2 regions of the Rhizobium sp. PRIMUS64 genome follow, and region 2 is predicted to be linked to the other one. Evidence: predicted binding sites of a transcription regulator. Region 2 holds the regulator's gene; the other holds the start of a gene.
The links. Region 2 encodes PhoB, which activates phosphate uptake and scavenging genes when phosphate is short. Its sites were predicted from a motif close to TGTCATNNANCTGTCAT; they were not measured.
Positions count from the first base shown of each region.

Region 1 (3,392 bases), on a different contig from region 2:
GATGTCGCTCCAATGCATTGAGGCGATCCTCATGATAGAGTCGGTTTGTGGCCAACGTCCTCGCCATCAAGGGGCTCTAGTTTCGGGGCAAGGCCACATGACGCATTGATGTTCGCTGCGCTTGAGGATTGGGCCGAATACGGCGCTGGCAATTTGGTGAGCGTGACCCGCCACTGGTTCTGTAGCGGCGCTCTGCAAGGCGTCGCTAACCGCCGGGCATCGGCGTAAGCGTCACGTCTGCGCCATAGGCATCGCGCAGTTCGCCTTCCTGTCCCGGCTGCCGGTCGGCGGCCTGATGCAGCAGGATCGACTCGTATCCTTGCGAGCGCGTCCCCTCGATCAGCGTGATATCGGCGTTTCCAGGATTGTCGGAGCGCTCGAACCACTCGACAGGGCGGTGCAGGAAATTCATTTCGACCGCCCGGTTGGTGACGCCATGACCGACGATCACAACGTCGCGGTCGCTATTTTCGGCATCGTGCATAACGGTCTGCAGGAACAGGCGCACCCGCTGGGCCACATCCGCCCGGCTTTCGCCATCCGGCGGCCGCGCGTAGAACTTGCCGCTGTTGCTGCGCAGCCTCGCCCATTTTTCGAACTCCTCGGGAAACTTCTGCTTCTGTTCGGCGTGGTCATAGATTTCGGTGAAGAGACCGAAATCCTGCTCGCGCAGCAGATAATCTTCCCTGATATCGCCGACGACGCTTTCCGGCAGGGCTTCGAGCAGCGCATCCTTGCTCTGCCGCGTCCTCAGAAAGGGCGAGTACCAGATCTGCAGCTTGCCGAAACCCGCGCTCGGCAATGCGTTGAGATAGGAGGCGATCACGCCGCCTGCCTCGAGTGCCTGCCGATGGCCCCACTGCGTCAGCGGCACGTTGTGATCGCCGAATTGGCGGTAGGCCTGTTCGTTGATGTTGCCGAGGGATTCGCCGTGGCGAACGAGAAAAAGACGCATCAGCCATCCCGCATTATCGGATATGAATCGCCGCCATCATGAACGCCCTGAATGCGCAGGGCAACATGGCCGTTAGGCCTGGCGGCGACGGGCATCCTGCCCGTGCGGCGACAGGCATCCTGCCCGTGCGGCGACAGGCATCCTGCCCGCGCGGCGACAGGCATCCTGCCCGCGCGGAATGATCGGGTTTGCAGCGCTTTTCCCGGTCTTGTCATCTTCCTGAAACACGAGTCTGATTTTGGAAGGCTAGATGAAAGATGGGACATGAGCGGCAGCTCGTGAAAGACATGATGGAACCCAGACATTTCCGCACGCTCTTCATTTCCGATGTCCATCTCGGCTCGAAGGCCGCGAAGGCCGACTTCCTGCTGGATTTCCTGCGCCACCACGAGGCCGATACGATCGTGCTCGTCGGCGACATCGTCGACGGCTGGCGCCTGAAGCGCAGCTGGTACTGGCCGCAGGTCTGCAACGATGTCGTCCAGAAGCTGTTGCGCAAGGCGCGCAAGGGCACGCGCGTCGTCTATATTCCCGGCAATCACGACGAATTCCTGCGGGCCTTCCCGGGCATGCATTTTGGCGGCATCGAGGTCGTCGAGCGCATGATGCATGATGGCGCCGACGGCAGAAAATACCTGATCCTGCACGGCGACGAGTTCGACGTCGTCGTCCGCAATGCCCGACTGCTCGCCTATCTCGGCGACTGGGCCTATGACACGGCGATCCGCATCAATATCATCCTGGCGGCGGTGCGCCGTCGACTTGGCATGCCCTACTGGTCGTTCTCGGCCTGGGCGAAGCTGCAGGTCAAGCATGCCGTCAATTTCATCGGTGAATTCGAGCGTGTCGTGGCAGAGGAAGCCCGCAAAAATGGCGCCGATGGGGTGATCTGCGGACATATCCATCATGCCATCATCCAGGATATGGACGGTATCCGTTACATCAACACCGGTGATTGGGTGGAAAGTTGCACGGCGGTCGCCGAGCACGAGGATGGTACGTTCGAACTGATCACCTGGCGGGCGCTCGCCAGCAGTGTAACAGCACTTGCCGCCGTCGAGCGGGAAGACGCAGAACTGGCTCCACAAGCCGCCTGATTTTGGCGCCGGCGCATCCGCGCCTGCGCTCCCTCGAATTTAGCCGTTACCGTCAGGCGACAGGCCCTATTTATTTTCTAAAACGTTTCAGAACGGCTATTTCTCGCAATAGTCGCCTCCAGGGTGGTGTGTTAGGACAACGTCCAGTTTCCTTCAGGTCCACCCATGATTCCCGCTCAAAATTCCCCGACGGGTGAGGGAGCGCCGCCGCGCTTCCGGCTGCTTAGCGCGCTTTCCTATTGCGCGCCGCTGCTCGTCAACGGCATCGTCCTGCCGTTTTTTCCCGTGTGGCTCGCAACCCACAGCTTCAGCGACCACGAGATCGGCATCATCCTTGCCATACCGATGGTGGTTCGCGTGTTGGTGGCGCCTGTCGTCGCCATGATCGCCGATCGATTGAAGGAGCGTGCCGACGTGCTGCTCTGGTCGGGTTGCCTGTCGCTGCTGACGGCGATCGCGCTCTTTTGGACGACGACCTTCTGGCCCGTGACGATCGTCTATGCGCTGCAGGGCGCCACCTTTGCGCCCTATGTACCCGTCGTTGAATCGATCGTCATCTCGGGTGTGCGCCGCTGGGGGCTCGATTACGGATCGATGCGCGTGTGGGGCTCGATTGCATTCATCGTCTCGACGCTGGTCGGTGGCCAGCTGATCAGCCGGTGGGGCGGCGAAATGGTGCTGCCGGTCATGGTGTTCGGCTTTATCATGACCGTTGTCATGGCGATCTTCTGTCCGCGCATCGGACCGACGCGACGGCGCGGCCAGCCGATCAACATTCCGGCAGCCACCGGCAGCGGTCTGCGCGAGCCGCACCTTCTGCTGCTTCTGATCGGCGTCGCCATCCAGCAGTCGAGCCATGCGGTGCTGAACGCCTTTTCCTCGATCTACTGGCATCATCTCGGCTTCTCCGGCACGCAGGTCGGCCTGCTCTGGAGCGCCGGCGTCGCTTCGGAAGTGACTGTGTTCTTCCTGTCGAAGCGTCTCAACCGTCGCTTCGATGCCTGGACGCTGATCCGCTTCGGCTGCGCCATCAGCGTCTGCCGCTGGATCCTGTTTCCGATGAATACAGGCTTTGCCGGTTTCTTCCTGCTGCAATGTTTCCATGGCTTTACCTACGCCTTCGTGCATACCGGCGTGCAGCGGCGGATCGTGGCGACCGTGCAGGAAACGCAGGAATCCTCGGCGCAGGGCGCCTATTTCTTCTATGTCGGCATGGCGATGGCGCTGATGACCCTGGCCTCGGGTTATCTCTATGCCTGGCTCGGCGTCGTCAGCTATTACGTCATGGCCGTGGTCGCGTTCTCCGGCCTCGGCCTCGTCATCTCAGCCTATTATCTTCA
Region 1 covers NZ_JALBGX010000025.1:64,024-67,415, forward strand. Annotated here, with positions in the region: gene MOV76_RS13160 (histidine phosphatase family protein) at 206-955, opposite strand; gene MOV76_RS13165 (UDP-2,3-diacylglucosamine diphosphatase) at 1,213-2,052, shown strand; gene MOV76_RS13170 (MFS transporter) at 2,218-3,392, shown strand, end outside; partial or broken gene MOV76_RS13175 (enolase C-terminal domain-like protein) at 3,390-3,392, opposite strand, start outside.
Region 1: the regulator PhoB is predicted to act here: its motif matches at 1,165-1,181, upstream of MOV76_RS13165 (UDP-2,3-diacylglucosamine diphosphatase).

Region 2 (3,392 bases):
TCCTGATCGTCATGAACATGGGCGCCATCCTCTTGCGTCGTCGCTTCGAGCGCCGCTGGTAAACGGAGTTAAACATTATGAATATGTTGACGGAAGCTGCAGTTGAAAAGGCGCTGGATCAGAAGATGAGCAACGTCCCGTATAAGATGATCGGAAAGGATGTCTCGGTTTATTACGGCGAGAAGCGCGCGCTTTTCGATGTGAACCTGAACGTCCGCGAAAACACCGTAACCGCCCTGATCGGCCCGTCCGGCTGCGGCAAGTCGACCTTCCTGCGCAGCCTCAACCGCATGAACGACACGATCGACGGCTGCCGCGTCACCGGCAAGATCACGCTTGATACCGACGATATTTATGATCCCGATATCGACGTCGTCGAACTTCGCGCCCGCGTCGGCATGGTCTTCCAGAAGCCGAACCCGTTCCCGAAGACGATCTACGAAAACGTCTCCTACGGCCCGCGCATCCATGGCCTTGCCAAGTCGAAGGCCGATCTCGACCAGATCGTCGAGACCAGCCTGCAGCGCGCCGGTCTCTGGAACGAAGTCAAGGACCGCGTGCACGAATCCGGCACCGGCCTGTCGGGCGGTCAGCAGCAGCGCCTCTGCATTGCCCGTGCCGTTGCCGTCAGCCCTGAAGTCATCCTGATGGACGAACCCTGCTCGGCGCTCGACCCGATCGCCACTGCCAAGGTCGAGGAGCTGATCCACGAGCTGCGCGAGAACTACACGATCGTCATCGTCACCCACTCCATGCAGCAGGCCGCGCGCGTCTCGCAGCGCACCGCAATGTTCCACCTCGGCAACCTCGTCGAGGAGAACGACACCGACAAGATGTTCACCAATCCCGACGATCCGCGTACCCAGGACTACATCATGGGCCGTTTCGGCTGATTTTGGCGACGCGAAGCCTTCCCGTTATTCGAGGATAAAGCCCCATGGCATCGACACATATTTTTTCTGCCTATGATGATGATTTGAAGTTCCTGTCCAGGCGGATTTCCGAAATGGGCGGCCTGGCCGAGCAGATGGTCAGCGAAGCCGTGCGCGCCCTCGTCAACGGCGATACCGCGCTGGCGCAGAAGGTCATTTCGGACGATGTGATCCTCGATCACGCCGAACGCGAAATCGGCGACAAGGCGATCGTCACCATCGCCCGCCGTCAGCCGATGGCTTCGGACCTGCGCGAAATCATGGGTTCGATCCGCATCGCCGCCGATCTCGAACGTGTCGGCGACCTCGGCAAGAACACCGCCAAGCGCGTCATCGCCGTCCAAAGCACCGGCGTTCCCCGCAAGCTTGCCCGCGGCCTCGAGCATCTGTCCGAGCTGGCGCTCGTCCAGCTCAAGGAAGTGCTCGACGTCTACACCAATCGTTCCGCAGACAAGGCGAATGCGATCCGCGAACGCGACAACGAGATCGACGCGATGTACACCTCGCTGTTCCGCGAGCTCCTGACCTACATGATGGAAGATCCGCGCAACATCACCAGCTGCACGCATCTTCTCTTCTGCGCCAAGAACATCGAGCGTATCGGCGACCACGCCACCAACATCGCCGAGACGATCTTCTACATGACGACAGGCGCGCAGCCGGAAGGCGACCGTCCGAAGGACGACAGCGCCAACACCGTCGGCGCGGTGACGGAATAGCCGCCCGGGCCAGTCGCCCGGACCAGTCAATTGCGTGCGCGCCCGTCCGGGCGCGCAAAGAGGTCGCAGCCAATTTCTGAATTTGCGCAGGATGCATTGCTTAAATCACCCCCGATTTAAGGATCATGCGCGAGGAGACCGACACGCATGATCCCGAGAGTTGCAGTTGTTGAAGACGAGGAAGCCCTCAGCGTGCTTCTTCGCTACAATCTCGAAGCGGAAGGCTTCGAGGTCGATACCATCCTTCGTGGCGACGAAGCCGAAATGCGGCTTCAGGAGCGCACGCCCGATCTTCTCATCCTTGATTGGATGCTGCCCGGCGTCTCCGGCATCGAGCTCTGCCGGCGTCTGCGCATGCGGCCGGAAACCGAGCGCCTGCCGATCATCATGCTGACGGCGCGCGGCGAAGAGAGCGAGCGTGTTCGCGGATTGTCGACGGGCGCCGACGATTATGTCGTTAAGCCCTTCTCGACCCCCGAGCTCGTTGCCCGCGTCAAGGCGATGCTGCGCCGCGCCCGCCCCGAGGTGCTGTCGACGGTGCTGAAATGCGGTGACATCGAGCTCGACCGCGAGACCCATCGCGTCCATCGCAAGACCCGCGAAGTCCGCCTCGGCCCCACCGAATTCCGCCTGTTGGAATTCCTGATGTCGTCACCGGGTCGGGTCTTCTCCCGCTCGCAGCTTCTGGACGGCGTCTGGGGCCACGATATCTATGTCGACGAGCGCACCGTCGACGTCCATGTCGGCCGCCTGCGCAAGGCGCTGAATTTTTCCAACATGCAGGACGTCATCCGCACCGTCCGCGGCGCCGGTTATTCGATGGAAGCCTGAGGGCTTCCATTTGAGTTGCTGACAAATCCCTGGCAAAACCGCGACGTCATCCTCGGCCTCGTGCCGAGGATCTGCGCTCGGCACAAGGCCGAGCATGACGGAGGAAAACCTGAGCTTCCATCCAGCAACAAAAAAACGGGCCACTCGGCCCGTTTCTGCATTCTAACGATGGTCAGCCCGCTCAGCTGGCCCGCGCGGCTGCCCGGCGGCGTTCGTTGACCGGCTGGTAGGCAAGCTTCTGGTGATAGCTGCAATAGGGCGAATTGTCGGGGGATTCGCAGCCGCAGAAATGGAAGTCGTCCTTCAGCGGATCGCCGACCGGCCACTTGCAGGTGCGTTCGGTCAGTTCCGTCAGGCCGAGGCGTCGGGAAATCGGCACGACCACGTTGCCTCTCGGCACGTATTCCATTTCCTCGATCGTTTCGATCTCGATCTCTTCCTTCAGCATGGTCGCGCCCTGCTGGCGGGTAACGGTGCGCGTGGCGACCCGTGAGGCGTAGTTCGGCGCGCGCGGCGCCGACGTATTGCGCTTCGGCGTTCGTGCGGCGGTGTTGGTGCCGCCGGCCTTGGCACGGCCCGGAAGGCTCAGCCGGTGCACTTTGCCGATGACCGCATTTCTGCTGACTCCGCCAAGCTGCGCAGCGATCTGGCTGGCGCTCAGTCCTTCGGCCCAAAGTTTCTTGAGTTTCTCGACCCGCTCGTCTGTCCAGTTCATGCCCTGTCTCCACCTTTTGCGTTGGTGATGGCAGAATCCCTCACCGTTGTCCCGGGAGCTCCGAAACAAGAAACGCTTGATCAATTTTGGTGACTAGTTCCGCCGCATGCAGTCTAGTAATTGATCTTTAACCTAGTGTGAGGCTGACTCCGTGACAAGAGTCGCATGAATCCGGATGAATCGAATTCGTAGTTT
Region 2 covers NZ_JALBGX010000182.1:7,957-11,348, reverse strand. Annotated here, with positions in the region: partial or broken gene MOV76_RS35865 (ABC transporter permease subunit) at 1-62, shown strand, start outside; gene pstB (phosphate ABC transporter ATP-binding protein PstB) at 78-893, shown strand; gene phoU (phosphate signaling complex protein PhoU) at 938-1,651, shown strand; gene phoB (phosphate regulon transcriptional regulator PhoB) at 1,799-2,482, shown strand; gene MOV76_RS35845 (GcrA family cell cycle regulator) at 2,664-3,197, opposite strand.